One region of the Geodermatophilus sp. SYSU D00079 genome, then DNA from elsewhere that is predicted to be linked to it. Evidence: riboswitches for the same ligand, from Rfam matches in the RefSeq annotation. Region 1 holds a riboswitch; each other region holds the start of a gene.
What was found. Region 1 has a riboswitch for S-adenosylmethionine ahead of thrC (threonine synthase). Riboswitches for the same ligand answer to the same signal wherever they lie in the genome.

Region 1 (10,387 bases):
CGTCGCCGCCCCGGCTGCGCCGGCCGCCGCGGCGGAGGACGTGAGCACCGAGGAGGCGCGCATCCCCTCCGGCTCGGGCGCGGACGCCGTCGAGCTCGACACCACCCTGTACGTGCCGGCCTCCGCGACCGCCGACGACCCGGCGCCGGCCGTCGTCCTCGCGCACGGCTTCGGGGGCAGCAAGGACTCCGTCGCCGACGACGCCCGCGACCTCGCCGGCCGCGGCCACGTCGTCCTCACCTACTCCGCCCGCGGGTTCGGGACCAGCACCGGACAGATCGGGCTGAACGACCCACGCTTCGAGGTCGCCGACCTCTCCACGCTGCTCGACCGGCTGGCCGAGCGCGACGAGGTCCTCCTCGACGGGGACGGCGACCCGCGCGTCGGCGTCGCGGGCGGCTCCTACGGTGGGGCGCTGGCGCTGCTCGGCGCCGCCTACGACGACCGCGTCGACGCCATCGCCCCGCAGATCACCTGGAACTCGCTGACCACCGCGCTGTTCCCCTCGCAGGTGGGGCAGGACGCCGCCGGGACGGTCGCCGCCACCCCCGCCAGCACGGACGCCGGCGTGTTCAAGCGCGTCTGGGCCGGCCTGTTCTTCAGCATCGGTGGCGCCCCCGCCGACGGCCTGGCCGCCGTGCTCGGTGGCGGCGACGGCGCCGACGGTGCCCCGCCGGGCGGCGCGGGTGCCGCGCTGCCGCCCCTGGACCCGGCCGCCGTCGACCCGGCCGCGGTGGAGCAGGTGCTGACCTGCGGGCGCTTCCGCGCCGACATCTGCGCCGCGTACCAGACCGCCGCGGCCACGGGCACGCTGACGCCGGAGATCGCCGCCGCGCTGGACCGCAGCAGCCCCGGCACCGTCCTCGACCGGATCGACGTGCCCACCCTGCTGGTGCAGGGCACCCGCGACTCGCTGTTCGGCCTGGACCAGGCCGACGCCAACGCCCGCGGCATCGCCGCCACCGGCGCCCCGGTCAAGGTCGTCTGGTACGCCGGCGGCCACGACGCGCAGGCCTCGGAGCGCACCACCGAGCGGCTGCGCGAGCAGGTCGCGGGCTGGTTCGACTGGCACCTGCGCGACCCCGACGACCCCGCCCGGGGCCCCGACCCCGGCACCGGGTTCGAGTTCCCCGAGCCCACGGGGGTGGGCAGCGGGCTGAACGTGCAGGGCGGGTCGCAGACGGTCGCCTCCGACAGCTACCCGGGGCTGACCGGCACCGCGGCCGCCGAGCGCCGTCCGGTCGCCCTGGACGGCGGCGTGCAGCCGGTCGTGACCCCCGCCGGCGGCTCCCCCGCGGCGCTCACCACCTACCCGGGGCTCGGCGCGGTGACCGCGGCGCTCGGGGGCACGACCATCGAGATCCCCGGCCAGGCCGCCGCCTTCGACAGCCGGCCGCTGGACGAGGCCGTGGAGGTGGTGGGCGCGGCCACGGTCGACCTCGCCGTCGCCTCGCCGTCGGGCACCGCGACGCTGTTCGCCAAGCTCTACGACGTCGGCCCGGACGGCGCCACCACGCTGCCGTCGGGCCTGGTCGCGCCGCTGGCGCTGACCGGCCTCTCGGCCGACCCCACGGCACCCACCACCGTGCCGGTGACCCTGCCGGGGATCGTGCACCGCTTCGAGGCCGGGCACACGATGCGCCTGGTGGTCTCCTCCACCGACCAGGCCTTCGCCCTGCCGGCGGAGTCCACCGTGTACTCCGTCGCGCTGGCCGGCGGGGACGGCGCCGCGCTCGATGTCCCGCAGGTCGAGGCGCGAGCCGAGGGGGCGGCCGGCACGTCCCGCTGGTGGGTCCTGCTGGGCGTGCTGGCGGCCCTGGGCCTGCTCGGCTGGGCCGCGGCGGTGCTGTGGGGCCGCCGCCGGCGCCGCCGCGTCTCGGCCGTCGAGCCCGACGGCGAGGACGTGCCGCTGCGGTTCACCGGCGTCACCAAGGCCTACAAGGACGGCTTCGTCGCCGTCCGCGACCTCTCCTTCGAGGTGCGCCGCGGCCAGGTTCTGGGCCTGCTCGGCCCCAACGGCGCCGGCAAGACGACGTCGCTGCGGATGCTCATGGGCCTGATCCGGCCGACCGAGGGGCGGATCAGCATCTTCGGGCACGCCGCCGGCCCCGGCGCCCCCGTCCTCTCCCGGCTGGGCTCCTTCGTGGAGGGCACGGGGCTGCAGCCGCACCTGTCCGGCCGGGACAACCTGCGGCTGTACTGGGCGGCGACCGGCCGGCCGGCCGAGGACGCGCACATGGAGGAGGCGATCGAGGTCGCCGGCCTCGGCGCGGCCATCGACCGCCCGGTCCGCCGCTACAGCCAGGGCATGCGCCAGCGGGTGGCGATCGCCCAGGCGATGCTCGGCCTGCCCGACCTGCTGGTGCTCGACGAGCCGACCAACGGGCTGGACCCGCCCCAGATCCACGCGATGCGCGAGGTGCTGCGCTCCTACGCCGCGACCGGGCGCACGGTGATCGTCTCCAGCCACCTGCTCAGCGAGATCGAGCAGACCTGCAGCCACGTCGTCGTCATGGCCAAGGGGCAGAAGATCGCCCAGGGGACGGTCGAGGAGATCGTCGGCGTCGGTGGCGCGGTGCTCGTCGGCCTGGCCGACGACGCCGACACCGACCGCGCGATCGCGGTCCTCGAGGGGCTGCCCGGCGTGAGCGCCGGCCGCACCGACGAGGGGCTGGTGGCCGAGCTCGACGGCACCAGCCGGGCGCGGGCGCTGCAGGCACTCGTGGCCGAGGGCATCGAGGTCGACCAGTTCACGCCGCGCCGTCGGCTCGAGGACGCCTTCCTGGCGCTGGTGGGGGAGTCATGACGACGCAGCGGGCCGCGGAGGGCCTGAGCCGGTCGACGGTCCCGGCCGAGGGGCACGTGCAGCCGACGGGCGCGGTGGCCGGCTACCGGCCGGAGCGCACCCTGCGGCTGTCGGTCGAGCTGCGCCGGCAGTTCAAGCGCCGGCGCACCATGGGCGTCTTCGCGCTGATGGTGGCGCTGCCGCTGATCCTCATCGCCGCGCTGCAGCTGGGCGCCAGCGAGGAGGCCGCGGAGAACAACCGGCTCAACCTGGTCGACGTCGCCACCTCCAGCGGGCTGAACTTCACCCTGTTCGTGCTGTTCGCGACGACGAGCTTCTTCCTGGTCGTCGTCTACGCGCTGTTCTTCGGCGACACCGTGGCCGCCGAGGCGCAGTGGGGGTCGCTGCGGTACACGCTGGCCACCCCGGTGCCGCGCCTGCGGCTGCTCCGGCAGAAGTGGTACGCGGCGCTGGTGCTGTCCGTCGGCGCGCTGCTGACCCTCGTGCTGGTCGGGCTCGTCGCCGGGGGCATCGCCTTCGGGTTCGAGGCCATCCAGACCCCGGTCGGGGTGACCCTGCCGCAGGGGGAGGGGCTGCTGCGACTGGCCGGCATGGTCGGCTACCTCGCCGTCCACCTGCTGGTCGTGGGCACCCTGGCGTTCTGGTTCTCCACGATCACCGACGCGCCGCTGGCCGCCGTCGGCGGCGCGGTGTTCACGATGTTCGTCTTCGCGATCCTCGACCAGGTGGAGCAGTTGGGCTCGATCCGCGACTGGTTCCCCACCGCGGAGGAGTTTGCCTGGACCGACCTGCTGCAGACCCCGGTCGACTCCGGGGACCTGTTCCGCGGGGTCGTCCAGTCGCTGGTCTACGCGGCGGTGTTCACCGCGCTGGCGTTCCGCCACTTCGCCCGCCGCGACGTCACCTCCTGAGTGGGGTGCCACGGCGCGGGGAACGCGCCGGTGGCACTCCACTCACAGCGAGGCGCGCACGGCCTGGGCCCAGCCCTCGCCCATGGGCGCGTCGGTCACGGTCACGTTGGGGACGGCGGCCAGCAGGTCGGCCATCCCGTCGACCGTGGCCCCGTTCGCGGTGATCCACAGCCGCTGCACCGCCGGCGCCATCTCCAGGTCGCTCACGCTGTCGCCGATCGCCACCGCGTCGGCGGGGGTGAGGCCGCGGCGCTCGAGGTCCCAGGCGATCGCCGCGCCCTTGGAGATGCCGCGCGGCATCAGGTGGTAGACCCGCGGCGGCAGCGCCTCGGGGGCGAGGGTCATCCGGGCCGTCGCCGGGATCGAGCCGTTGTCGTTCAGCGTCAGCCAGCCGGCCCCCAGCTCGGCCAGCTCGGCGTCCACGGCGAGGGGGTCGACCCGCCCCCGCAGCAGCGCGTCGGTCCGGTGGGTCGTGTGCCAGGGGGCGTGCCACTCCAGCCGGCCGGCGTGGCGGGCCAACAGCGTGTCGACGACGCCCAGCTCCTCCATCACGTCGACCGGCGCCCGCCCGGCGTACCGCTCGGGCAGGTCGCCGGTGAGGTGGTGCACGCTGCGCCCGGCGTCCCAGCTGACCACCGAGCCCAGTTCGGCGATCGCGCCGTCGGCCGCGAAGATCCGCGCCGCCTCCACGACCTGCTCGTAGGTCCGGCCGCTGACCAGCACCAGCTCGACCCCGGCGCGGTGCAGGTCGAGCAGCGCGGCGGCCGGGGTGGCGGTGAGGTCCCGGCCGGCCGTGTGCCAGAACGAGCCCCGCGGCCCGACCATCGTGCCGTCGAGGTCGGTGTAGACGACGCGCGTGCTCACCGGCCCATCCTGGCCCGGACCACTGCGACGCGGCCCACCTGGGTACAGTCGACGGCGTTCCACTCATCCAGAGGGGCAGAGGGACACGGCCCGACGAAGCCCCGGCAACCGCCGCCTGCGCGTCCGCGCAGCGGAAGGTGCCAATTCCGTCCCACCCGGCTCGACGGCCCGGGGTGGGGAAGATGAGGAGGTAGTCGTCGCATGACCCTGACCGCTCCCGGTTCCGTCCAGGCCGACTCGTCCGCCGGTGGGCCCGTCCCGCCGAACCCCGCCCGCGGGCTGGTGTGTCGCAACTGCGGTGCCACCTTCGGCCTGATCGCCGAGCACGCCTGCGCCGAGTGCTTCGGCCCGCTGGAGGTCGACTACGACCCGGCGGTCATGCGGGCGGTGACCCGGGAGCAGATCGAGGCCGGCCCGCAGAACATCTGGCGCTACGTCGCGCTGCTGCCGGTGGGCCACGACCCGGCCTCGCGCGTCTCCCTGGACCCGGGCCTGACCCCGCTGGTCCGCGCCGACCGGCTGGCCGCCGAGCTGGGCCTCACCGGTGGGCTCTGGGTGAAGGACGACTCGGCCAACCCCACGCACTCGTTCAAGGACCGCGTGGTCAGCCTGGCCGCCACCGCCGCCAAGGGCCTGGGCTACACCAAGATCGCCGCCGCCTCCACCGGCAACCTGGCCAACTCCGTCGCCGCGCACGCCGCCCGCGTCGGGCTGCCCTCGTTCGTCTTCATCCCCGCCGACCTGGAGCCGGGCAAGGTCGTCCAGTCCGCGGTCTACGGCCAGACGCTGGTCGCCGTCGAGGGCTCCTACGACGACGTCAACCGGCTCACCAGCGAGCTCGCCGAGACCGACGAGTTCGAGGACACCGCCTTCGTCAACCAGAACGTGCGGCCCTACTACGCCGAGGGCTCCAAGACGATGGGCTACGAGATCGCCGAGCAGCTCGGCTGGCGGATCCCGGCCCAGGTGGTCATCCCCATGGCCTCCGGGTCGCTGCTGACCAAGGTGGACAAGGCGTTCCGCGAGCTCACCGCCGCCGGCATCGTCGAGGCCACCGAGTGGACGATCTTCGGTGCCCAGTCGGCCGGCTGCGACCCGATCGCCACCGCGTTCGACAACGGGTGGGACGTCGTCAAGCCGGTGAAGCCGACCGGGATCGCGAAGTCGCTCAACATCGGCAACCCCGCCGACGGCCCCTACGCCCTCGACGCCATCCGCCGCACCGGCGGGGCGGTGGGCCGGGTCGGCGACGAGCAGATCGTCCAGGGCATCCGCGACCTGGCCCGCACCACCGGGGTCTTCGCCGAGACCGCCGGCGGGGTGACCGTCGCGGTGCTGCGCCAGCTGGTCGAGGACGGCCGGCTGGACCCGGCGAAGGAGACCGTCGTCCTCAACACCGGCGAGGGCCTCAAGACCCTCGACCCGCTCGAGCCGGTGGTGGGCCCCACGCACGTCGTGGAGCCCTCGCTGCGGTCGGTGCGGGCCGCGGGCCTCATCGGGTGACCGGGTAGGCTCGGCGTCGATCCGGTCGGTGGGTGTCCCCCGATCCGGGGTGGCGTGTGCGTGAGTTTGCTCTCACCACGCCTTTTGTGCTGTACGTTCTCCCGCGGTTCCAGTTCCACGTTCGTGTCCGACGGGCGGAAGAGCTAGACCCGGCGCCGGAACGGCTGGCGTCGTCCGCACGCACGAAACGTGGGAGCACACGTGGCACAGGGCACCGTGAAGTGGTTCAACGCCGAGAAGGGCTTCGGCTTCATCGCCGTCGACGGCGGCCAGGACGTCTTCGTCCACTACTCGGCCATCCAGATGGACGGGTACAAGAGCCTCGACGAGGGCCAGCGGGTCACCTTCGAGGTCGTCCAGGGCGAGAAGGGTCCGCAGGCCGACGCCGTCCGCGTCGCCTGAGAACCACCGCAGGGCACACGGAGGCCCGGTCCCCCTCGGGGGGCCGGGCCTCCGTCGTCCCCGGGAACACCCGCTGTCTGCCCACCCGTTCTTGCACTCGGCAGGGGCGAGTGCCAGACTCCTGGTTGGCACTCGACAGTGCCGAGTGCCAATCAGGTCGGATGCGGTGAGGCGCTGGTGCGCGGGCCGACGGAGTGCCCGCACCACCGGTGTCGTCCGTCGCGGGCGCCGAACCCGGCCGTGCAGCGATCCATGCATGGAGGACATCACCACATGGCCAAGATGATCGCCTTCGAGGAAGAGGCTCGCCGCGGCCTCGAGCGGGGCATGAACACCCTCGCCGACGCCGTCAAGGTGACCCTCGGCCCCAAGGGCCGCAACGTCGTCCTCGAGAAGAAGTGGGGTGCCCCCACCATCACCAACGATGGTGTGAGCATCGCCAAGGAGATCGAGCTCGAGGACCCGTGGGAGAAGATCGGCGCCGAGCTGGTCAAGGAGGTCGCCAAGAAGACCGACGACGTCGCCGGTGACGGCACCACCACCGCCACCGTGCTCGCCCAGGCGCTCGTCCGCGAGGGTCTGCGCAACGTCGCCGCCGGCGCGAACCCCATGGCCCTGAAGAAGGGCATCGAGAAGGCCGTCGAGTCGGTCACCGAGTACCTGCTCTCGACCGCCAAGGACGTCGAGACCAAGGAGCAGATCGCCGCCACCGCGTCGATCTCCGCCGCTGACCCGGCCATCGGCGAGCTCATCGCCGAGGCGATGGACAAGGTCGGCAAGGAAGGCGTCATCACCGTCGAGGAGAGCAACACCTTCGGCCTCGAGCTCGAGCTCACCGAGGGCATGCGCTTCGACAAGGGCTACATCTCGCCCTACTTCGTCACCGACGCCGAGCGCATGGAGGCCGTCCTCGACGACCCGTACGTGCTCGTCGTCAACAGCAAGATCAGCTCGGTGAAGGACCTGCTCCCGCTGCTGGAGAAGGTCATGCAGTCGGGCAAGCCGCTGGCGATCATCGCCGAGGACGTCGAGGGCGAGGCCCTGGCGACCCTGGTGGTCAACAAGATCCGCGGCACCTTCAAGTCCCTCGCGGTCAAGGCCCCCGGCTTCGGTGACCGCCGCAAGGCCATGCTGACCGACATCGCCATCCTCACCGGTGGCCAGGTCATCAGCGAGGAGGTCGGCCTCAAGCTGGAGTCCGCCGGTCTCGAGCTGCTCGGCCGCGCCCGCAAGGTCGTCGTCACCAAGGACGAGACGACGATCGTCGAGGGTGCCGGTGACAGCGACCAGATCGCCGGTCGGGTGAACCAGATCCGCGCCGAGATCGAGAAGTCGGACTCCGACTACGACCGCGAGAAGCTGCAGGAGCGCCTGGCCAAGCTGGCCGGTGGCGTCGCCGTCATCAAGGCCGGTGCCGCGACCGAGGTCGAGCTCAAGGAGCGCAAGCACCGCATCGAGGACGCGGTGCGCAACGCCAAGGCCGCCGTCGAGGAGGGCATCGTCGCCGGTGGTGGCGTCGCCCTGGCGCAGGCCACCGCCGTCGCGTTCGACAAGCTCGAGCTCGAGGGTGACGAGGCCACCGGCGCCAACATCGTGCGCGTCGCGCTCGAGGCGCCGCTGAAGCAGATCGCCGTCAACGCCGGCCTCGAGGGTGGCGTCGTCGCGGAGAAGGTCCGCAACTCCGACACCGGCTGGGGCCTCAACGCCGCCTCCGGCGAGTACGTGGACCTGGTCGCCAACGGGATCATCGACCCCGCCAAGGTGACCCGCTCGGCGCTGCAGAACGCCGCCTCCATCGCGGCGCTCTTCCTCACCACCGAGGCCGTCATCGCCGACAAGCCGGAGAAGGCCGCCCCGGCCATGCCGGGCGCCGACGGCGGCATGGGCGGCATGGACTTCTGACGAAGGACCCCTCTGCCCCCCGCGCCTCGCACGTTCGGCGCGGGACCCTGCAGAGGGGCCGTTTCAGGTCCCTCGCGTGAGCACCACCAGCACTGCCCGGCAGGGGCGGTCCCGCACTCCGCGGGGCCGCCCCTGTCGGCGTCCGGGCCTCTGCCGGCTCCCTGTCGAGATCACCGCATCTCGCACCGTCCGGCGGCCCGGCGCGTGCGAGATCCGGCGATCTCGACGGGGCGGCGGCCTCAGTCCACGGGGGCGAAGCAGCAGAACTCGTTGCCCTCGGGGTCGGCGAGCACGTCCCACGCGACCTCCTCGTCCTTGGCCCGCACGAGCGTGGCGCCGGCGGACAGGAGTGCCGCGGTGTCGCCGACGACGTCCAGGTGCATGCGGTTCTTGACCGCCTTGGCCTCGGGCACCGGGTTGAGCCAGATGACCGGCCCCGCGCCGGCGGGGTCGACGATCGGCACCGGCCACTCCGCCGGCCGCGGTGCCTGGTAGTCGCCGGGCTGCAGGTCGGTCAGGCGCACGTACCCGAGGGCGGCGCACCACCAGTCGGCCTGCGCCTGGTGGTCGAGGGCGTCGAGGCAGAGGTCCTTGAATCGGGCGGGTGCGTCGGCCATGACCGCGCAGGGTAGGCGGCCGTCCGTGGCGGTGGTGATCGGGACCTCGGGCTGGCAGTACCGCGACTGGCGGGGGCGCTTCTACCCGCCGAAGCTGCCCCAGCGGCTGTGGCTGGAGCACTACGCCCGGTTCTTCGCGACCGTCGAGAGCAACAACGCCTTCTACCGGCTGCCCGAGCACGCCACCTTCGTCGCCTGGCGCGAGCGCACCCCGCCGGACTTCCGCTGGGCGGTCAAGGCCAGCCGGTTCCTCACCCACATCAAGCGGCTGCGCGAGCCGGAGGAGCCCGTCGCCCGGCTCATGGCGCGCGCCGAGGGCCTGGAGCACCGGCTGGACACGGTCCTGCTGCAGCTCCCGCCGACGCTGAAGGCCGACGCGGAGCTGCTGCGGGAGTGCCTCGCGCAGTTCCCCGCCGGCACCCGGGTCGCCGTCGAGCCGCGGCACGAGAGCTGGTGGACCGACGAGGTCCGCGCCCTGCTGGAGCGCTACGGGGCCGCGCTGTGCTGGGCCGACCGCGACGAGCAGCCGGTCACGCCGCTCTGGCGGACCACCGACTGGGGCTACCTGCGGTTCCACACCGGCGTGGAGGACTGGCGCTACCGGCCGCGCACGCTGCAGCTGTGGGCCGACCGCCTGGCCGCCACCTGGGCACCGCACGAGGACGTGCTCGTGTACTTCAACAACGACCCCGGCGGGGCGGCTCCGATCGACGCCGTCCACTTCGCCGAGGCGGTCCGCCGGGCCGGGGGGACGCCGACCCGGGTGCCCACCGCCGAGCAGGCCCTGGGCGCGGCCTGGGACCCCGCCCAGCGGACGCCGGGCCTGCCCACGCCGGCCTAGAGGACGGAGCGGTCCTCGGCGTGCCGGATGCCCAGCCGGTCGGCCGCCTGGCCGAGCACCGCCTGCACCGCCAGCGTGTCGGCCAGGGGCATGACCGCGCTCTCCGTGCGGCCGGCCCGCAGGCACTCCGTCACCTCGACGAGCTCGTGCGCGTAGCCGATGCCGGTCGGTGGCCGGGTGATGGTCTCCGGCTCCGCGCCGGTGCGGTGCAGCACGATCGTCCGGGGGTGGTGGAACCGGGGGAGGACGTCGATCCAGCCGGTGGTCCCGAAGACGCGGGCCTGGCCGGGTGTCGGGTGGCGCAGCGAGGTCGTGAGCGTGGCGGTGCGGCCGTCCTCGTAGCCCAGCAGCAGCGCCGCCTCGGCGTCGGCACCGGTCGGGAACAGCGAGCCGGCGACGTGCACGGTGTCGGGGGCGCCGAGCAGCATCTGCGCGAACGAGACGACGTAGACGCCGAGGTCCAGCAGCGCGCCGCCGCCCAGCTCCAGGGCGAACAGCCGGTCCAGGGGGTCGTAGTCGCGGGCCACGCCCAGGTCGGCCT
Region 2 (10,387 bases), on a different contig from region 1:
CCGGGGTGCTGGCCGTCGTCGTCGCGGGGCTCGTCATCGGCCACAACTTCCCCGTCTGGGCGACCGGCGCGACCCGCCTGCAGACCGACGCCGTCTGGCGGCTGGTCGACTTCCTGCTCGAGGGGGTCGTCTTCCTGCTCATCGGCCAGCAGCTGCCCGCGGTCATCCGGGGCCTGGACCAGTACACGACCGGCACGATCGTGACCGCGTCGCTGATCACCGTCGGGGTGGTGCTGCTGCTGCGGCCGCTGTGGCTGTGGCTCACCGAGCACCTGCCGCAGTCGCTGCACACCCGGCTGGGCGGCGAGGACCTCGCCGGCCAGGACGGCGACCCGCGGACCGCGCTGACCCGGCTGACCGGCCGGGAGATCATCGTGCTCAGCTGGGCCGGCACCCGCGGGGTGATCAGCCTGGCGGCGATCTTCACGCTGCCGCTGACCACCGAGACGGGGGCGCCGTTCCCCGACCGCAACCTGCTGCTGTTCTGCGCCTTCCTCGCCGTGCTGGTCACGTTGGTGGGCCAGGGGCTGACCTTCGCCCCGCTGGTGCGGGCACTGGGCCTGCGTGCCGACGAGGCCGACCAGGCCCGGCTGCGCAACGAGGCGCGGGCGGCCTCGGTGGAGGCGGGTCTGCGGCGGCTGGACGAGCTGGCCGCCGAGCAGCACGACCACCTCGACGACGACGCGATCGAGACCATCCGGGCGCAGCTGCAGGCCCGCCTGGACCGCTACCGCCGGCGGCTGGACGTGCTGCAGGGCGCGGAGGGCGGCGAGGTGCCCCTGTCGCCGGAGTACGAGGCGGCGGTGCGGGTGCGCAGGGCCGTCCTCGGCGCCCAGCGCGAGGAGCTGCTGCACTGGCGGGACGTCGGCCGGCTGCCCGACGAGGGGCTGCGCCGGCTGGAGCGCGAGCTCGACCACGAGGAGGGCCGCCTGCCGGCCCGCCGCTGAGGGCGGGCCGGCCCGGCCGGCGGCTCAGGCGAAGGGCCGCAGGCCCTCGACCAGCGGGGTGCTGGGGCGCCCGGCCAGCTTGGCCAGGTCGCCGCTGGTGGCGCCCAGCGCGCCGGCGCGGATGCCCCCCTCCAGCCCGACCACGAACCCGGCGGTGCCCTCGTCCAGGCCGGCGGCCAGCAGCGCCGCACGGTGCTCCTCCGGCGAGCGCCGCACGTAGGTGACCTCGCGGCCGAGCAGCTCGCCGATGGCCGCGGCGAGCTCGTCGAAGGTCCAGGCCGTGTCGCCGGAGAGCTCGTACACCGCGCCCTCGTGCCCCTCGGTGACCAGCACGGCGGCGATGGCGGCGGCGTAGTCGGCGCGCGTCGCGCTGGCCACCCGGCCGTCGCCGACGCTCGCGGCCACGACCCCGGTCTCCCGCGCCTGCTGCAGCTGCGGGACGTAGTTCTCGGTGTACCAGCCGTTGCGCAGCAGGGTCGCGGGCAGGCCGCTCTCGCGGATCACCTGCTCGGTCGCCTGGTGGTCGGGGGCGAGCAGCAGCGGGGTGTCGTCGGCGCCCAGGATGCTGGTGTAGGCGATCCGGGCGACCCCGGCCCGCACCGCGGCGTCCACCACGGCCCGGTGCTGGGCGACCCGCGCCCCGGGCTGGCTCCCCGAGACCAGCAGGACGGTGTCACCCGCGGCGAACGCGGCGTCCAGGGTCGCCGGGTCGTCGTAGTCCAGGTGCACGGTGCGCACCCCGCGCTCGCCGAGGTCGGCGATCCGCTCCAGCGCCCGCCCCCCGGCGACGACGTCCCCGGGAGCGAGCCCCCGGGCGAGCAGCTCCTCCACGACCAGCCGGCCGAGCTGGCCGGTGGCTCCGGTGACGACGATCGACATGCGGGGTCCTCCGATGTGGGCGGGATGGCGCGGGAGCGCCATTGCACGTCGGCGAACCCGGCCGGCGGCAGCCCTGTTCCCGCCGGGCGGGAGATCACCCGACCGGCAGGCCGGCCAGCCCGGCGGCCAGACCCAGCGCCGCGCAGACGCCGAGGGTCCGCAGCACCGACCACTTGACGCGGAACAGCAGCACCGCGGCCACCAGGGCGATGACCAGGGGCACCAGCCGCAGCGTGCCCGGCTCGGGCAGCTCCAGGTGCAGCGGCCCGCGGTCGACGTCCACGGTCTGCGCGAACAGCGTGTGGACGGCGAAGTAGACGCCCAGGTTCGCGATGACGCCGACGACCGCGGCGGTGATGCCGGCCAGCGCGGCCGACAGCGACCGGTTGCCGCGCAGCCGCTCCATGTACGGGGCGCCGAGCAGGACGAACAGGAAGCTGGGCACGAACGTCACCCAGGTGACCAGCAGCGACGCCAGGACGGCGGCCACCCACGGGTCCAGGTCACCCGGAGCCCGGTACGCGCCGAGGAACGCCACGAACTGCACCACCATGATCAGCGGGCCGGGGGTGGTCTCGGCCAGCGCGAGGCCCCGGACCATCTCCCGTGGCCCCAGCCAGCCGTAGACCTGGACCGCCTGCTGGGCGACGTAGGCCAGCACGGCGTAGGCGCCGCCGAAGGTGACCACCGCGGCGCCGGAGAAGAACACGCCCTGCTGGGTGAAGACGCTGTGCGTGCCGGTGAGCAGGGCAGCCGCCGCGACCGGCACGCCCCACACGAGCAGCCCGACGAGCAGCACCGTCAGAGTGCGCCGGGCGGTGGGGGCCTCGTGGTGCAGCACGTCGTCGGAGACCACCGGCGGCGGGCCGGCGTCGGGGCCCTCGGCCGCCTGCCTCTGCGGCAGCGCCGTCGGCCGCCACCGGCCCAGCGCCCAGCCGGCGACACCGGCCAGCGCGACGACGACGGGAAACGGCACACCGAACAGGGACAGGGCGAGGAACGCGGCCACGGCGACGACCACCAGGGCGCGGCTGTCCAGGGCCCGCTTCGCCACCCGCACCACGGCCTGCGCCACGATGGCCAGCACCGCGGCCGCGAGCCCGACGAACACCGCGGTGACCACGGTCGTCGTGCCGAACGCGACGTAGACCCCCGAGAGCGCCAGCAGTGCCACGACGCCCGGGAGGACGAACAGCCCGCCGGCGACCAGGCCGCCGCGGGTGCCGTGCAGCAGCCACCCGACGTAGGTGGCCAGCTGCTGCGCCTCCGGGCCGGGCAGCAGCGTGCAGTAGTTCAGGGCGTGCAGGAACCGCTTCTGGCCGATCCAGCGCTTCTCGTCGACCAGGGCGCGCTGCATGACCGCGATCTGGCCGGCCGGCCCACCGAAGGTCTGCAGGGAGATCAGGAACCAGGCCCGCACGGCCGTGCGGAACGGGACGACCGTCTGGAGCTGCGGCGCGGGGTCCATGTCCGTCCTCGGGGTCAGGCCGGCTCGCGGCCGAGCAGCAGGCGGCGGCGGTGGTACTCGTACAGCCCGTCGAACAGCGGACCGGCGACGGCGAGGGTCTGCTCGTCGGTGCCGGTCATCGACAGGCCGCGCAGGAGGACGTCGAGCCCCGGCGCCTCGGGCGCGTCGAACCGCCCGTCGTCCAGGTCGGCCTCGTGCACGGCCTCGGCGACCCGCCACAGCACCGGGTCGGTGAGCTCGTACCGCCGCAGGATCGTCTCGAACGAGCAGTCGCCGCCGTGGTGGCCCAGCTCTACCCCGCGCATGTCGAACGGGGTGGCGTCGGCGGGCACCTCTGCGGGGTCGGCGACGAAGACGAACTCCGCCTGCGGGTCGAGGAACCGGCGGATCAGCCACGCGCAGGCGGCGCGGTCGATGTGCACCCCGGCGCGGGTCGCCCACCTCACGGCGTGACCGCCACGTCGCCGGTCGCGGCGAGGACCTGCAGTGCGGCCGCCGCCTCGTCGCGTTCGGCCGGCGGGAAGAAGTCCCGCCGGCCGATGGCGCGGAACTCCGTGCGCAGCCGGCGCAGGGCCCGGGCCCGCTCGGCGGGCTCGGCGCCGGCCGCCGCCCGGCACTCCGCCGCCAGCGCCCGGTACTCCTCCGCCCGCGCCGCGGCCATCCGGGCGGCGAGGTCCCGCTCCTGGGCGGCGCTGCCCGGCCGTGCCACCCACAGCCCCGCCGTCCCGCCGGCCTCGAGGACGTCGTCGGCGAGCCACTCCAGCTGCTCGCGCGTGCGAGCGTCGGCGGGCAGGGCGACCAGGCCGTCGGACAGCTGGACCGCGCCGAGCCGCCGCAGCCGGCGCCACAGCGTCGTCCGGGGGCCGGAGGGCTCCCGCGGCAGCCGGTAGGACAGCAGCACCCACTCACCGGCCGGCGACGTCGGGGACTGCACACGGCGATGCAACCATGGTTGCATCGCCTTGTCGAGGGGTGGCGTCAGGCGGCCCCGGCCGCGAGGACGGGGACGGCCGGCTCCTCGCGGGCGCCGGTCAGCGTGCGCCAGAGGTCCCGGGCGAGGGCGTCGTTCTGCCGGAAGAACGGCGCGTTGGTGCGCGGGCGGGCGAAGGCCGCGACCTGGGCGCCGGCGGTCCAGTAGCCGACCGCGCGGATGGTCGGGTGCGGCTCCCCGGACGCGGTGACCAGCCGCAGGTCGACGTCGACGTCCAGCCGCCCGGTGCCCCGGACACCGGCCGCGGCGCCGGGGTCGGCCAGCACCCGCTCGCAGCCCTCCCCGCGGCCCAGCAGGCCCGTGACCACGGGGTCCGGCGTCGCGGTCACGTCCGGCGAGGGCACGCGGGCCTCCACCAGGGCCCGGGCCTCGACCACCCCGGGGCAGCTGGTGGAGTGCGCGCGGAAGACCCCGGCGTCCTCGTCCAGCACCACCTCGACGCCGGCGCCGAGGAAGCGCAGCAGCCCCGCCTCCGACAGCGCGAGCAGCTCCTCCAGCCGCGGGCCGGGCGGCCCGCTGGCGAGGTAGCTGAACAGGTTCATCCACCAGCCGGCAAGGTCCTCGGACTCCGACCGGGGCGTCAGCCGCCGCGCCGCGGCGAGCGCGGCGATGGTGCCGTGGCACTGCAGCAGGGCGGTGAAGACCGCGGCGTCGGTGCTGAACCGGGGGTCGTGGGCGCGCTCCAGGTCGGCCCGCACGTGCCGGCGGACCGCGTCCTGCAGCTCCTCCGGATCGGCGAACCACCGGCCGGCCAGCGGGCGGTCCAGCGCGGCGAGGTCGAACCGGTCGGCCAGGTCGGGCACCGCCCGGGCGACCAGCGCGCGCTCGGCGCCCGGGGTGGCCGCCGCGGCGTACGCCTCGGCGAACTCCTCCCACGGCACGGCGGTGCGCTCGGGGAAGGCCCGGAACAGCTCGGTGTAGTGCGCCCAGGCCAGGTCGCGCTCGATCAGCGGCGCGAGGTCGGTGCGCAGGTCCAGCCGCCGGGAGGGATCGAAGGCCGCGTCGACGGCGGCCAGGGTGAAGAACCGCAGCGGCACCGGCGGACCGGCCCACGGGTACCCGAGCTTGGACCGGTAGGGGACGCCGCGCCGCGAGCCCACGTGCAGCACCGGCTCCCGCCCGGAGGCGTGGTAGCGCAGCCGGCCGTCGTCGTCCCGGGTGAACCGCCCCCCGCGGCCGCTGGTCAGCAGCACCACGAGGTCGACGAAGGCCAGGCCCGCCCCGCGCACCAGCACGTCCTCCCCCGGCGCCAGCGCGGACAGGTCCAGGTCGGCGGTGTAGCCCGTGGGCACGTAGGTGAGGCCGTGCCGCTCGGCGCGCTCCGTCGTCGACCGCTCGGCCGCCGTGGGCCGCGCGTCGAGGTGCCCCTGGGCCAGCACGACGGCGTCGGCGGCGAGCTCCGTGCCGTCGGCCAGCCGCACCCGGGTGCCCGCGGGGGTGGTGACGTCGAGCACGCGGGTGGCGTGCAGGTGGACGTCCACCCAGGGCGCGGCGGCGGCGACCACCGCGTCGAGCACCCAGCCCAGGTAGGCGTTGACCAGCGGGCGGGAGGGGAAGGACGCCGGGCCGAGCCGGCGCGCCTCACGCCCGACCGGGTCGTCGGCCGGGCGGTGCCGGGCGACGTCGCACACCCACTGCCACAGCGTGGTGCCCTCCCCCACCGGGCCGTCGACGACGACCGACGGGTCGGGCAGCACGGTGACGTCACCGACGAGCGAGTTGGCCCACAGCAGGTCGGGCTGCTCGGCGCGCCAGACGCGGCCCCCACCGGGCGGGAACGGGTCGACGAGGTGGACGTGCAGGCGCCGGCCGCCGGAGAGCTCGGGCGCGGAGGCGACGAGGCGTTCGAGGACGCCGATCGCGGTGGGGCCGGCGCCGACGACGACGAGCGCCGGGGCGCGGAGGGGGGCGGGACGGGACATGCGGGGGCGCTCCAGTGCCGGGAGGACGGGGGACGGGGAGGTCAGCCCTCCGGACACAGGGCGCTGCTGGTGCGGAGCAGGTCGACGTGCCGACGCTGCGCGAGCTCCGATCGGATCACGCCTGCTCCTCTCGTCCCGGTCGACACGGCGTCCCCGTAATGTCTACCAAACCGATCGGGATTGACGGATATGACGTTCGGTGCCTATCGTCCCGGCCGGGTCCTGAGTGCCAGTACCAAGCCCCGGCTCGCTGGCCGGCAACCCTCCGCTGCGACGGGGTGCCCCGGGTGACGACCTGGCCGACGCACCCCGCGTCGGCAAGTCCGCAGCCCTCCCGGGCTCTGACCGAGGAGCACGCCCCCGTGAGCACCACCAGCACGCCGAGCGTGCGCGACCTCTCGGCCGACCTCGTCGACCGACCGACGGTCGACCTCCTGCGTACCGACAGCGCGCTCTGTCGCTGACGCATTCCCCCTCCTGACCGGTTCCCGCCGGTCCCCGCGGTCCCGCCCGCTCCTGCCCACCGCCTCCCCGCGGTGCCGGCGGCGTGTCCGCGCACCCCCGTCCGCTCGTCCCTGGGAGCACCCGCATGTCCCGCACCCCCCACCCCGGCGCCGGACCGTCCCGCGCCCGCACCGACCGTGGGCAGGTGGCCCGGTGACCACCGCCACCGGCCTGGAGGTGGTGCGCGTCCACCCGCACGACCCGCTGGCCGCACCGCTGTTCGCCGAGCTCACCGTCGAGTACGACACCCGCTACGGCGACCTGTTCGGCGGGGCCGCCGAGGAGATGGCCCGCTTCCCCGCCGAGGAGTTCCTCCCGCCCGACGGCGAGCTCGTCCTCCTGCTCGAGGACGGCGCCCCCGTCGCCGGTGGCGCCTACCGCCGGCACGCCGACCCCGGCACCGCAGAGGTCAAGCGGATGTGGACCGCCGCGGCCCACCGCCGCCGCGGCCTGGCCCGGCGGGTGCTGGCCGAGCTCGAGGCGCGCGCCGCCGCCCGCGGCCACACCCGCATGTACCTGACCACCGGCCCACGCCAGCCGGAGGCCAAGGCGCTGTACCTGGCCGCCGGCTGGACCCCGCTGTTCGACCCCGCCGTCCCCCGCCCCACCGACCTGGCCACCCTCCGCACCCTGCCGCCCGGCCGGCTCGGCTACGCCTTCGAGAAGTCCCTGGGAGACCCCGCATGACCACCGTCGTCCCCCGCCCGCCCGCGGAGACCGCCGCACCGCCGCCGACCGGCACGCCCTACGACCAGCTCACGGTGGTGCCCGCCCGGCACCCCGGTCGCTGGGTGGCCACCGCCGTCGTCGCCGTCCTGCTCGCGATGGTGGTCAGCTCGCTGGTCACCAACCCGCGGTGGGAGTGGGACGTCGTCGCGGCCTACGTCACCGAGGAGTCGATCGTCCGCGGCGTCTGGACGACGATCCAGCTGACGCTGGTCACCGCCGTCCTCGGCTTCGCGCTCGGCACGGTGCTGGCGCTCATGCGGCTGTCCCGCTCGCCGCTGCTGCAGGCGGTCAGCTGGGGCTACACCTGGGTGTTCCGCTCGGTGCCGCTGATCCTGCAGCTGCTGCTCTGGTACAACCTCGCCTACCTGTACCAGTCGCTGGACTTCGGCATCCCGTTCGGCCCGTCGTTCGCCAGCGTCGAGACCCTCTCGCTGATCGACAAGTTCGGCGCGGCCGTCCTGGGCCTGGGCCTGCACCAGGCCGCCTACTCCGCCGAGATCGTCCGCGCCGGCATCCTGTCGGTCGACCAGGGGCAGCTGGAGGCCGCCGCCTCGCTCGGCATCCCGCGTCGTCGGCAGACCACCCGCATCGTGCTGCCGCAGGCGATGCGCACGATCGTGCCGACGGCGGTCAACGAGGTCATCGGCCTGTTCAAGGGCACCTCGATCGTCTACGTGCTGGCCCTCGGCGAGCTCTTCTACACCGTCAGCGTCATCTACGGCCGCACGCAGCGGGTGCTCCCGATGCTCATCGTGGCCGCCGTCTGGTACGTCGTCCTGACCACGGTGGTCACCGTCGTCCAGTACCACGTCGAGCGGTACTACGCCCGGGGTGCGGTCCGCACGCTGCCGCCGACACCGCTGCAGCGGCTGCGCGCCAACCTGACCGCCGGTCTCGCCCGCGTCTCCAGCGCCCGCGAGGGGTCCCGGTGACCGCCGCGGCCGTCCGGCCCGGCCGGGTCGAGGTGCACGGGGTGCACAAGTCCTTCGGCACGCTGGAGGTCCTGCACGGCGTGGACCTGGTCGTCGAGCCCGGCAGCGTCACCGTGGTGCTGGGCCCGTCGGGCTCCGGCAAGTCCACGCTGCTGCGCAGCATCAACCACCTGGAGAAGGTCGACCGCGGCTTCGTCGCCCTCGACGGCGAGCTCGTCGGCTACCGCCGCCGCGCCCACCGGGACGGCGAGCGGCTGCACGAGCTCCAGGAGAAGGACCTGCTGCGCCAGCGCACCCGCTTCGGCTTCGTGTTCCAGGGGTTCAACCTCTTCCCGCACCTCACCGCGCTGGAGAACGTCGTCGAGGCGCCGGTGTCCGCGCAGGGCCGCCGCCGCGGGGAGGTCGAGGCCGAGGCCCGCGAGCTGCTGGCGCGGGTGGGTCTGGCCGACAAGGCCGACGTCCACCCGCGGCAGCTCTCCGGCGGTCAGCAGCAGCGCGTCGCGATCGCCCGCGCGCTGGCGATGCGACCGGCCGTCCTGCTGTTCGACGAGCCCACCTCGGCGCTGGACCCGGAGCTGGTCGGCGAGGTGCTCGGCGTCATCGAGGACCTCGCCCGCACCGGGACGACGATGATCGTGGTCACCCACGAGATCGGCTTCGCCCGCAAGGCCGCCGACCAGGTGGTCTTCATGGACGCCGGCCGCATCGTCGAGACCGGACCGCCCGAGCAGGTCCTCGACGACCCGCAGCACGACCGGACCCGCGCCTTCCTCGCGAGGGTCCTGTGAAGGAACCCGCTGCCCCCCACGCCTCGCGAGCTCGACGCGGGTCCGTACAGCGGGGCCGTCACCGCACGACCACTGATCCCAGGAGACCCCGATGACCCGCACCCGTGCCCGCACCGCCCGCCCGCCCGTCGCGCTCCCGCTGCGGACCGCGCTCACCCTGTCCACCGTCGTCTTCCTCTCTGCCTGCACCAGCTCCGCGGAGATCGAGGCCGACCAGCGCGCCGACACCGCCGCGGCGGCCGAGGCGGCCGGCGGGACCACGACCGTCCTGGAGGTGGACACCAGCCCGGAGCAGGCCGGCCGCGTGCACACCGACGAGGACCCCGACGCCGCCGCCCTGGTGCCGGCCGACGTCGCCGAGGACGGGAAGCTGACCGTCGGCGTGGCCGGCGCCGGTGAGCCGCCGCTGGGCTTCCTCGCCGACGACAACGCCACCGTCGTCGGCAGCGAGGTCGACATCGCCTCGCTGGTCGCCGAGTCCCTGGGCCTGGAGCTCGAGGTGGTCAACGTGGCCTGGGAGCAGTGGCCCCTGGGCCTGCAGAGCGGCGACCTCGAGGCGGTGTTCAGCAATGTCGGGGTCAACAGCGAGCGGCTGCAGCTGTTCGACTTCGCCACCTACCGTGAGGGCGTCATGGCCTTCAGCGCCCGGCCCGACAGCGGGCTGGCGATCGAGGAGGCCGCCGACATCGCCGGCCTCACCATCGCGGTGGGCTCCGGGACCAACCAGGAGCGGATCCTGCTGGACTGGAACGCGCAGAACGAGGCGGCCGGGCTGGAGCCCGCGCAGCTGGAGTACTTCGCCAACGCCGCCGACACCCTGCTGGCGCTGCAGTCGGGCCGGATCGACACCTACCTCGGCCCCAACCCGAACGCCGTCTACCAGCAGTCGGTCGGGGACGTCGAGATCGTGGGCACGGTGAACGCCGGGTGGCCCAACACCACCTACGTCGCGGCGACCTCGCTCAAGGGCAACGGCCTGGTCGACGCGTTCGAGGCCGCGCTGCGGCACGTGTTCGGGGACGGCAGCTACGCCCGGACCCTCGAGCGGTGGGGCCTGTCCGACGAGGCCGTGGACGAGCCGGTGGTCAACCCCGCCGTCGGCTCCTGACCTCCCCGGGGGGGGGGGGGGGGGGGGGGGGGGGGGGGGGGGGGGGGGGGGGGGGGCGGCGGGCGCCGGGGGGGGGGGGGGGGGGGGGGGGGGGGGGGGGGGGGGGGGGGGGGGGGGGG
Region 3 (10,387 bases), on a different contig from region 1:
GGTCTCGTCGGTGAAGAGCACGAACAGGCTGCCGGGCGCGGCGCCGTTGAAGGCGGTGAGGCGCAGCGGGCGCCCGGCGAGTGCGAACTCGACGGCGCCCGGGGCGTCGTAGACGTGCTCGAGGCCGGGGACGGCGGCACCGACGGTCGTCGGCCGGGGCTCGTCGAAGGGCACGTAGCGGCCCTCGGCGACCCACCGGGGGTCGGGGTCGAACGTGGGCGTGCCGGTGTAGCGCACCCGCAGCGGGTGGTCGGGGTGGCGGGGCCGGACGACGTCGCGCCCGCCTCGCCGGGCCACCTCGACCACGGCCTCGCCGGCGGTGGCGGTGACCCCGCCCCGTTCGGGGAGGACGCCGAATCCGTGCTCCCCGTGCAGCGGCACGCCGTCGACGGTCAGCTCCTCGCCCTCCTGCAGGGTCACGACGACCCCGCGGGGACCGGTCGACCAGGCGCCCGGGGCGCCGGGGACGCGCTGCGGCTCGGCGGTCAGCCAGTGCAGCCCGGTGACGGCCAGGAAGCCGTGCGGGTCGGCGCGGGCGGCCTCGTGCGCGCGGTGCCAGTCGGCCCAGTCGCGGGCGAACGTGTCGGTGGGGGTGGCGACGGTGGTCATGGTCCTCCTGGTCGGGCGGAGTCGGACGGGGGCGGGTCCGGGGCGGTCGCCGGTGGGCGGCGCCGCCCTAGGAGTACCCACCTCGGAGCACGTCGCTGAGCTTCTCGGTGGCGACGTCGGACACGGAGCCGCGGACGCTGCCCGCCACCGGGGTGGACGGGCTGTCACGAGCTGCGCACCGTCGTCCTGGCCGGCTGACCCGGTCACCGCGCCGCCCCGCCGCAGCCGGCGCCCCGGGCGACGGCGCGCAGGTCGGCCCCGGCCAGCGGCCGCGGGTCGTCGGCCGGCTGCCACCGGCCCTCGCGCACCGCGTAGCGCACCGCCGGCCCGCCGGCCCGGAAGGCGGCGAGGCCGGCGAGCAGCCGGTCGACGTCGTCCGCGGTGGTGGCGACGCCGACGCTGGCGCGCAGCGCGCCCTCGGGCACGCCGAGCCGCTGCAGCAGCGGGTGGGCGCAGAACCGGCCGTCCCGGACGCCGACGCCGTGCTCGGCCGAGAGGACGGCGGCCACCAGCCCGGGGTCGGCGCCCTCGACGGTGAACGACACGACACCGGTGGGCGTGGCCGAGTCCGGCCAGATGCGCAGCCGCCGCACGCCGGGGAGCGCGTCGAGGCCGGCCTCCAGCCGGGCCCGCAGCGCCAGCTCGTGCGCCTCCAGGGCACCGTCGGGCAGCTCCGTCAGCGCGTCGCAGGCCGCGGCCAGCGCGACCGCGCCCAGCACGTTGGGCGACCCGCCCTCGTGCCGGTGCGGCGCCGCGGCCCACCGCGTCTCCTCGACGGTGACCTCGTGCACCGCACCGCCGCCGGCCAGGTGCGCGGGGGCGGCGTCCAGCCAGTCACGGCGACCGACCAGCGCCCCGGTGCCGTAGGGCGCGTACAGCTTGTGCCCGGAGAGTGCGACGTGGTCCGCGCCGGACGCGGCGAGGGAGAACCGGCGGTGCGGCACCAGCTGGGCGCCGTCCACGACCACCCGGGCGCCGGCGGCGTGCGCCAGCTCGACGACGTCGGCCAGCGGCAGCGCCTCGCCGGTGACGTTGGACGCGCCCGTGACCGCCACGAGGGCGTGGGGCCGCGCGGCGAGCTCCGCGGCCAGCTCGCGCAGCGTCGCGGGAACCGTCGACCGGGTGGGGAGCACGGTGGTGTCCCCCCGGCGCTGCCAGGGCAGCAGGTCGGCGTGGTGCTCGCAGTCGAGCACCAGCACCCGCTCCCCGGCCGGGACGGACGCGGCCAGCAGGTTGAGCGCGTCGGTGGTGTTGCGGGTGAGCACGCAGACGTCGTCGGGGCGGGCGCCGACGAAGCGGGCGACGGTGTCGCGGGCGGACTCGTACAGCGCCGTCGACACCTGCGAGAGGTAGCCGGCGCCGCGGTGCACGCTGGCGTAGAGCGGCAGGGCCTCGGCCACCCGGTCGGCGACGGCGACCAGCGCGGGGGTGCTCGCCGCGGTGTCCAGGTTGACGTAGCGGGCCGTTCCCGCGGGGACCAGCGGGACCCCGGTCGTCGCACCGACCACGGGCAGCAGCGGCCGCTCCGGCGCGGCGGGGACGACGGGACGGGACAGGACGGCGCCGGTCACGCAGGCCTCCTCGGTTCGGGGACCCGGCTACGGGGTCCGCGCTTGCGGGCGCCGGTCGGCACACCCGCCAGGTCGTCACCCGGGGCACCCCATCGCGGAGGAAGGGTTGCCGGCCAGCGAGCCGGGGCTTGTCGCTGGCACTCTTGACCTGCCGGGAGCGTGACACGGCACCCGCATTCCCGTCAAACCCGATCGAGATGGTAGAGATATCGCCGTGCCCAGCCGGTCGACCGCCCCCGCAGCCGCCCCGCGGCTGGTCCGGCGGGTCCACGTCGACCTCGGGCGGGTTTGGTCGGCCACCTGTCGCTGACGGCGCCCTCCCGACCCCTCCCCGGCCGCGCCGTGCGCGCGGCCGCCCCACCACGTGAGGACCACCATGCCGATCGAGTTCCTGGGCATCGCCGCCACCAACGACGGATCCGAGACCACCCCCCGCTCCGGCGCGAGCTTCGACAAGGAGTTCACGCTGCGCCTGGGCCGCGCCCACGAGGACTGGGGGTGGGACCGCGTGCTGTTCGCCTACGGCTCCGGCGCCCCCGAGCCCTCCGCCGCGGCCGCGTACCTGCTCTCACACACCGAGCGGCTGCAGGTGCTACTCGCCCACCGGCCCAACGTCAGCTACCCGACCTTCGCCGCCAAGACCTTCGCCACGCTCGACCAGATCGGCGACGGCCGGCTGACCGTGCACTTCATCACCGGCGGCACCGACGCCGAGCAGCAGCGCGAGGGCGACTACCTCCCCAAGGACCAGCGCTACGGCCGCACCCGCGAGTACATCCAGATCGTCAAGAAGGCCTGGACCTCGCGCGAGCCCTTCGACTGGGACGGCGAGCACTACCGCTTCGCCGACTTCGTGAGCGACACCTTCCCGGTGCAGCAGCCCCGCCCCGACGTCTCCTTCGGCGGCTCGTCGGAGGCCGCCTACGCCGCCGGCGGGGCCGAGGCCGACGTCTTCGCGCTGTGGGGCGAGCCGCTGGCCGAGACCGCGGCCCAGATCGAGCGGGTGCACGCGGCGGCCCGCGCGGCGGGGCGGACGACGATGCCGCGGATCCAGGTGGCCTTCCGGCCGATCATCGCCCCGACCGAGGAGCTGGCCTGGGAGAAGGCGTACCGCACCGTCGACCGGATCACCGCCCGCACCGCCGGTGGACGGCAGCCGATCTCGCGCCGGCACCCGCTGACCGGGCCCGAGAACACCGGCTCGCAGCGGCTGCTGGAGATCGCCGCCCGCGGTGAGCGGTTCGACCGGGCGCTGTGGACGCCGACCGCGCGGGCCACCGGCGGGGCGGGCAACTCCAACGCGCTGGTCGGCACCCCCGAGACGGTGGCCCGGGCGCTGCTGGACTACGTCGACCTCGGCGTCGACATCATCTCGATGCGCGGCTACGACCTGCTCGGCGACGCCATCGACGTCGGCCGGTACGTCCTCCCGCTGGTGCGCGAGGAGGTCGCGAAGCGCGACGCGGCCGCGGCATGACCACCGTCGCCGTCGTCGGCAACCCCAAGCCCCGCTCCCGCACCCGGGCCGCCGCCGAGCTGGTCGTCGAGCGGCTGACCGGTGCACCGCCGGACCTCGTCGTCGACGTCATCGACCTCGGGGCGGGGCTGCTCGGCTGGGGCGACCCGGCCGTGGCCGAGGCGGTCGCCGCGGTGCGCGCGGCCGAGGTCGCCGTCGTCGCCAGCCCCACCTACAAGGCGACCTACACCGGCCTGCTCAAGCTGTTCCTCGACCAGATCGGCACCGGCGACCTCGCCGGCGTCGTCGCCGTCCCGCTGATGCTGGGCGGCGGGCCCACGCACGCACTCGCGCCGGAGCTGCTGCTCAAGCCGGTGCTCGTCGAGCTCGGCGCGACCACGCCGACCCGCGGGCTGTACCTGCTGGAGGGGTCCTGGGACGACCCGGCACCGCTGGACGCCTGGCTGGCCGCGGCGCGCCCGCAGGTCGACGCCGCCCGCACCGCGCGGCGCGGCTGACGTGGGGTCCTCACCGGGGTCGGGAGGCGCGCGGTGCGGCTGACCCGCCGCGTCGCGGTGGACCTGCTGCGCGTGTCCAGCGCGCGATGTCGCCGCCGCTGACCCCGGCGCCCATCCCCGCACCCCCTCCAGGAGACCCCTCGTGTCGCGATCCCTGCTGTCCCCTGCCCGCCGTCCGGGCACCGACCCCACCCGCCGCCGCACCGGCGCCGCCGCCCTGGCCGCGGCCCTCGCCACCGCCGAGCACCGCTGGTCGGCGCTGGTGGAGTACCGCACCCGGAGCCGGTGGACCCACCTGCTCGACCCCGCCCTGGCCGCCGACGTCCTCGACCCGTCACTGCACCCGGAGCTGGCCGCCGCCCAGGTGTGGCTGCTGACCTGGCTGCCCGGGCAGGGCACGGGCCTGCACGACCACGGCGGCTCGGCCGGCGCGTTCGCCGTCGTCCGGGGCACGCTGGACGAGGAGGTGGGGGCCCTGCCCGACGCCACCCGGCTCTCGGCCGGCCGGGTGCGCCCCTTCGGCGCGCACCACGTGCACCGGGTGACCAACACCGGGACCGAGCCCGCGCTGAGCGTGCACGTCTACAGCCCGCGGCTGACCGTCATGAACACCTACCGGGTGGACCGGGGTGGCCTGGTCCGGATCGGCACGGAGCGGGCCGGCGTCGACTGGTGACCGGCGCCTGGGACGCCGACGGGCCGTACCGCTCGACGGAGGAGCGGTACGGCCCGTCGGTACGGCCCCGTCCGGAGGCTCACGCCGAGCCTGCGAGGCGTGAGGGGGACGGGGTCCTTGCTCAGGCCGGTTGCGGCACCCGGTTGTCGAACAGCGCGATCGCCGCGGCGGTGTTGGACGCCGGCACGAAGTAGTGCGAGTGCACCTTGGTCACCTGCTCGTTCATCGCGCCGCGCATGATCAGCCACATGATCATCTCGATGCCCTCGGAGCCGGCCTCGCGGATGTAGTCCTGGCGGGTCAGCGTCGTGAGCTTGGCCGGGTCCTTCTCGATGGCCTCGAGGAACATGTGGTCGAACTCGGGGTTGATGAACCCCGCCCGCGCGCCGGCCAGCTGGTGGGACATCCCGCCGGTGCCGAGCACGGCGACCTTGACGTCCTTCGGGTAGCTGCGGATCGCCCGGCCCAGGGCCTGCCCGAGGGCGTAGCAGCGGGCGGCGGTCGGCTGCGGGTACTGGATGACGTTGACCAGCAGCGGGATCACCGGGCAGGGCCAGGCCTCGCCCGGGTCCGGCGTCCAGACCGACAGCGGCACGGTGAACCCGTGGTCGACGTCCAGCTCCTGGAAGACGGTGAGGTCGAAGCCGTCGTCCACCAGGCTCTCGAGCAGGTGCAGCGACAGCTCCGGGTCACCGACGACGTCGGGGACGGGGCGCTTGCCGAAGCCCTCGTCGGCCACCTCGTACCGCTCGGCGGTGCCGATCCCGAAGGTGGGGACGATGTCGAGGTCGATGCCGTTGGCGTGGTCGTTGTAGATGACGATCGCGACGTCCGGCTCGTGCTCTGCCAGCCACTCCCGCGCCGGGGCGTAACCGTCGAAGAGGCCCTTCCAGTTGGGGTCCTCGGTCTTGCCGCGGTCCATCGCGGCCCCGATCGACGGGACGTGCGACGTCGCCAGGCCCCAGATCACCTCAGCCATCGTTGCGCCGTCCTCCCGCTCGCATCGCCGCCACGAACTCCTCCTCGGTCATGCCGCTGAAGACACCACCCAGGTACTGCATCGACCGGCCGTCCATCATGGCCAGCTTGTAGACGTAGAAGATGCTGCCGCCCAGGTCGATCATCGCCTGCCAGTCGCGGTCGAGGACGGCCTGCTTCTGCTCCGGGCTCAGCCGGTACTCGTCGCAGTAGGCGGCCTCGTCGGCGAGGAAGCGCTCCCGCGCCTCCGCCGAGCGCAGGCTCATGAACAGCTTGTTCATCCGGAAGCCACGCCGGCTGGTCTGGCCGTCGAAGACCGGGGTCCCCGGCAGGTCGAACCTGCCGACCGGGGTGTCAGTGCTCATCGGTCGCCTCCTGTTCGTGGCCGGGGAGGTGCTCGTGGTCGTCGAGCCACTCCCACAGCGGCCGCGGGTGCGGGCTGGTCCTGGTGCGACCACACCAGCAGGTGCCGAGCATCTCACCGTCGTACTGGCGGAAGGTGATCCGCAGCTGCCGGGCGGGCCCGGCCTCACCCGTCGCGGTGGTCATCACCGCTCCTGCGGGTGCTGGGCCAGCGCCTCGACGTGCACGTCGAGCCACGGCGACATGGGCAGGGACACCAGCGCGTCGTGCAGGGCGGCGGGGTCGGGGGCCTCGAAGAGCCCGATCCACCCGGTGCGGCCGGGCACCCGCCACAACCGCTTGAGGACGCCCGCCTCCCGCAGCTCCATGGCACGGGCCCGCTCTCCGGAGCGCAGCTCCTCCCGCCGCTCCGCCGGGGTCTCCGGGGGCAGGCGGTTCTCGGCGCGGACGAGGAACTCCACGGTGGTCTCCTGTCGTGTGGGGGTCAGCGGGCGAGCTCGAGCAGGACGTCGGCCAGCGCCTTGGGGGCGGTGACCATCGCCTCGTGACCGGTGTCCAGCTCGTGCACCGGCCAACCGCGCTCGCGGGCGCGCTCGGCCTGCGCCTGGAACACGCGCATCCAGGTGACGCACTCGACGAAGGCCGCGGGGACGCCGTCGACGGCGCCGGTGAGGTCCAGCCGGTCCAGGTAGGTCTTCCACGGGTGCGGGGTGAGCTTGGGCGTCAGCCAGTCGACGTCGGCCTGCTCGGTCACGCCGAGCACCGAGAGCTTGCGGACCGGCACCAGCCAGCCGAAGCCCTGCTCGGCGGCCGACTCCGCCCAGTGGTGCTCCACCTGCTCGGGCAGCAGGTCGCGGGCGGCCTCGCCGTCGGAGCCGACGAACGCGTCGAGGTAGACCCGCTTGGCCACCGCGTCGGGCCGGCGGTCGGCGACCGCGGTGACGATCTGGCCCGCGTAGCTGTGCCCGACCAGGACGACGTCACGCAGCTGGAAGGTGTCGATCAGCCGGACGACGTCCTCGACGTGGGTGTCCAGCCCCACCAGCGGGGACAGCAGGTGGGCGCGCTCGGACAGCCCGGTCAGCGTCGGGGCGTGCACCTCGTGGCCGGCCGCGCGCAGCAGCGGGGCCACCCGGTCCCAGCACCAGCCGCCGTGCCAGGCCCCGTGGACCAGGACGAAGGTGCTCATGCCTGACCCGCCGGCTCCGGCTGGGCGGCGGCGACCGGCCGGGCGGGGCGCGCCGGGCGGGCCGGGACCTCCCCGCGGGCGGCGGCCTCGGCCTTGGCCATCTTCTCCAGCAGGCGGCGGCCGCGGATGCCCGCGACGTCGGAGCGGATCGAGGACTCGATCATCCCGGGGTCGGTGGCGACCATCTTCTCCTGGATCTCCAGGGCGTCGACGTCCTCCTTCATGACCGCGAGCTGCTGCTTGAGCTGGAAGTCCGACAGCTCCTGGTCGTCGATCTTGTAGTCGCGGCCCAGGGCGAAGAAGTCGTGCGTGGTGGTCTCGGTCTCCGGGGTCATGCCGTAGATGACCTTCATGTGGAAGCCCTCGGGCTCCTCGGTGCCGGTCGGGGCGATCCGGATGTTGAGGATGAAGATGCCCGGCGCGTAGAAGTCGCCGTCCTGCCAGCGGTCGATGTTCGTCGTCACGCCCATCGAGGACCGGTAGAAGGGCGGGGCCTCGATGTCGATCATGTGGCGGACGAAGGAGACCCTGTTGCCCTCGCCGATCACGTCGATCGGGGTGGCGGCGACCGCGGCGTTGCCGATGGAGGTCGGGTGCAGGAACGTCTCGTGGGTCAGGTCGAGCAGGTTCTCCACGAGCAGCACCTGGCGGCCCTTGAGGCCGACCGAGCCCTGCACGTGGGTCCAGTTCGGGTCCTCGAGCCAGGAGACGTCGGGGATGTCGGCCGGGTCGGCCTTGTCCGGGTCACCGGGCCAGATCCAGACGATGCCGTAGCGCTCGACGACCGGGAAGCGGTGCACCGTGGCGCCCTTGGGCATGTCCGGCTGCTCCGCGACGCCGACGCACTGGCCGGAGCCGTCGATCTTGTAGCCGTGGTAGTTGCAGGTGATGACGTCGTCGTCGAGCCGGCCCAGCGACAGCGGGTAGCGGCGGTGCGGGCAGCGGTCCTCGATGGCGTTCGCGCTGCCGTCGGACAGCCGGTAGAAGCACACGGGGCGGCCACAGATCCAGCGCTGCATCAGCGTGCGGCTGACCTCGTCGGACCAGGCGCCGATGTACCAGCCGTTCATGACGATGGGGTTGGCTGCCATCGCGGACTCCTTGACTCGAGAGGGCGGATCGGGGGTGCGACGTCGGGCGGTCCGGTCAGGGACTGGACACCGGGACGCCCCACCCCGGCGGCGGAACCGGGGGTGACCGCACACACACTGACGTTAAGGATCGCCGGAGTCGGGCGGATCGGCTCGATGACAGCTTCGCTCCGACCGCGTTCGCCCGCCGCGCCTACGTCATGTGTCGTACGCCTCGCCCGGGCCCGCCCCGCCGGTGTCCGTGCAGGTCAGCCCGGTGGCGGGATGAGCCCCTCGCGGATGGCGAGCAGCGCGGCCTGGGTGCGGCTGGACAGCTGCAGCTTGCTCAGCACGTTGCTCACGTGGGTGCGCGCGGTGCGCTCGCTGATCACCAGCTCGTCGGCGATGTCGCGGTTGGAGTGGCCCTGCGCGACCAGCGCCAGGATCTCCCGCTCCCGGGCGGTCAGCGAGGTGAGCCCGGCCTGGGGCGCGGCCATCCGGCGGGCCAGCTGCCGGGCCACCGCGGAGTCCAGGTGCACCTCGCCGGCGGCGGCCGCGGTGATCGCCGTCGCCACCTCCGCGGGGTCGGCGTCCTTGAGCACGTAGCCGGCGGCGCCGGCGGCGAGGGCGGCGTGCACCCGCTCCACCTCGCCGAAGCTGGTGAGGACGACGACCCGGACCTCCGGGTGGGCGCGGGCGATCGCGGCGGTGGCGGCCACGCCGTCCATGCGCGGCATCTGCAGGTCCATGAGGACGACGTCGGGCATGCGCGCGCCGGTGGTCTGCCACTGGTGCAGCAGCTCCACCGCCTGCTGGCCGTCGGACGCCTCCCCGAGCACCTCCAGCGTGGGAACGCTGGCCACGTAGGCCTGCACCCCGCGGCGGACGATGGCGTGGTCGTCGACGAGCAGGACGCCGATCACCCCGGCGCTCACCGGCCGGCCCTCCCCCGGGTGCCGGGTGCCGGCAGCGTCACCTGCACGCGCCAGCCACCGGCGGAGCGCGGGCCGGCCGACAGCTGCCCGCCCCAGCGCTCGGCGCGCTCGCGCATCGACACCAGGCCGAGCCGGCCGCGGGGCCGGTCACCGGGCTCGGGTGCCGGCACCGCGTCGGGCGTGCCGCCGCAGCCGTCGTCGGTGACCTCGACCAGCACCCCGCCGCCGGACCGGTCGACGCGGATGTCGGTCTCGGTGGCCCGGGCGTGCTTGACCACGTTGTGCAGCGCCTCCTGGACGATCCGGTAGAGGTCCTCCTGGACGTCGACGTCCACGCCGAGCTCCAGGCCGTCGTCGGCGTGCACCTCGACGGCGAGGCCGGTGCGCGCCTCCACGCTGGCCGCGTGCGCCCGGACGGCCTCGACCAGCCCGTTCTCGGCGAGGTCCAGCGGCCGCAGCTCGAAGACCAGCCCGCGCAGGTCGGCCAGCGCGCTGGCCGACAGCTGGGCGAGCTCCTCCGCGCCGCTGCGCACCGTGGCCGGGTCGGCGTCGGCGGTGTCGAGGTGGGCGCGCAGCGCCTCGGCCTGCATGCGCATGGAGAACACCTGCTGGACCACCGAGTCGTGCAGGTCCCGGGCCAGCCGGCGGCGCTCGTCGCTCTGCGCGCGGGACCGGGTCTGGGTCAGCAGCGCCGCGGTCTCGATGGCCACCGCGGCGGAGTCGGCCATCGCCTCGAGGAAGGCCAGCGAGCTGGGGCCGGGGTCCTCCCCCGGCGAGTAGTAGGCGTTGATGATCCCCAGCGTCCGGCCGCGCACCACCAGCGGCACCGAGACGAAGCTGTCCCAGTCGGGGACGTCCATGATCTCGTGCAGCGGCGCCCACTGCGGATCGGCCATGATCACCGGCTTGCGGTGCAGGCTGACGATCGGCTGGCGGCCGGCCAGGGCCTCCATGAACAGCACCCGGGCGCCCAGGCGCCGGCAGGCGGCGAGCTTCTCGGGGAAGTCGACCGCGTCGCCGAA

Region 2: it holds a riboswitch for S-adenosylmethionine, as region 1 does, so the genes downstream of both, ACI79E_RS21785 (GNAT family N-acetyltransferase) here and thrC (threonine synthase) in region 1, are expected to answer to the same signal.
Region 3: it holds a riboswitch for S-adenosylmethionine, as region 1 does, so the genes downstream of both, ACI79E_RS20345 (aminotransferase class V-fold PLP-dependent enzyme) here and thrC (threonine synthase) in region 1, are expected to answer to the same signal.

The regions. Positions count from the first base shown of each region.
Region 1 covers NZ_JBJGZS010000001.1:263,500-273,886, reverse strand. The annotation lists gene ACI79E_RS01370 (alpha/beta fold hydrolase) at 1-2,806, shown strand, start outside; gene ACI79E_RS01365 (ABC transporter permease) at 2,803-3,717, shown strand; gene ACI79E_RS01360 (HAD family phosphatase) at 3,760-4,581, opposite strand; SAM riboswitch class I at 4,642-4,770, shown strand; gene thrC (threonine synthase) at 4,783-6,084, shown strand; gene ACI79E_RS01350 (cold-shock protein) at 6,286-6,486, shown strand; gene groL (chaperonin GroEL) at 6,760-8,388, shown strand; gene ACI79E_RS01340 (VOC family protein) at 8,628-9,005, opposite strand; gene ACI79E_RS01335 (DUF72 domain-containing protein) at 9,031-9,846, shown strand; gene ACI79E_RS01330 (Gfo/Idh/MocA family protein) at 9,843-10,387, opposite strand, start outside.
Region 2 covers NZ_JBJGZS010000046.1:3,777-14,163, forward strand. The annotation lists gene ACI79E_RS21750 (Na+/H+ antiporter) at 1-947, shown strand, start outside; gene ACI79E_RS21755 (SDR family oxidoreductase) at 972-1,826, opposite strand; gene chrA (chromate efflux transporter) at 1,921-3,294, opposite strand; gene ACI79E_RS21765 (chromate resistance protein ChrB domain-containing protein) at 3,309-3,740, opposite strand; gene ACI79E_RS21770 (Chromate resistance protein ChrB) at 3,737-4,228, opposite strand; gene ACI79E_RS21775 (FAD/NAD(P)-binding protein) at 4,273-6,207, opposite strand; gene ACI79E_RS21780 (putative leader peptide) at 6,249-6,353, opposite strand; SAM riboswitch class IV at 6,426-6,537, shown strand; gene ACI79E_RS21785 (GNAT family N-acetyltransferase) at 6,865-7,398, shown strand; gene ACI79E_RS21790 (amino acid ABC transporter permease) at 7,395-8,372, shown strand; gene ACI79E_RS21795 (amino acid ABC transporter ATP-binding protein) at 8,369-9,160, shown strand; gene ACI79E_RS21800 (ABC transporter substrate-binding protein) at 9,252-10,268, shown strand.
Region 3 covers NZ_JBJGZS010000034.1:3,955-14,341, forward strand. The annotation lists gene ACI79E_RS20340 (DUF1684 domain-containing protein) at 1-609, opposite strand, end outside; gene ACI79E_RS20345 (aminotransferase class V-fold PLP-dependent enzyme) at 813-2,180, opposite strand; SAM riboswitch class IV at 2,214-2,329, opposite strand; gene ACI79E_RS20350 (LLM class flavin-dependent oxidoreductase) at 2,557-3,657, shown strand; gene ACI79E_RS20355 (NADPH-dependent FMN reductase) at 3,654-4,154, shown strand; gene ACI79E_RS20360 (cysteine dioxygenase) at 4,297-4,830, shown strand; gene ACI79E_RS20365 (class III extradiol dioxygenase subunit beta) at 4,952-5,809, opposite strand; gene ligA (protocatechuate 4,5-dioxygenase subunit alpha) at 5,802-6,173, opposite strand; gene ACI79E_RS20375 (hypothetical protein) at 6,163-6,357, opposite strand; gene ACI79E_RS20380 (muconolactone Delta-isomerase family protein) at 6,357-6,632, opposite strand; gene ACI79E_RS20385 (alpha/beta hydrolase) at 6,656-7,360, opposite strand; gene ACI79E_RS20390 (Rieske 2Fe-2S domain-containing protein) at 7,357-8,451, opposite strand; gene ACI79E_RS20395 (response regulator) at 8,700-9,365, opposite strand; gene ACI79E_RS20400 (histidine kinase) at 9,362-10,387, opposite strand, start outside.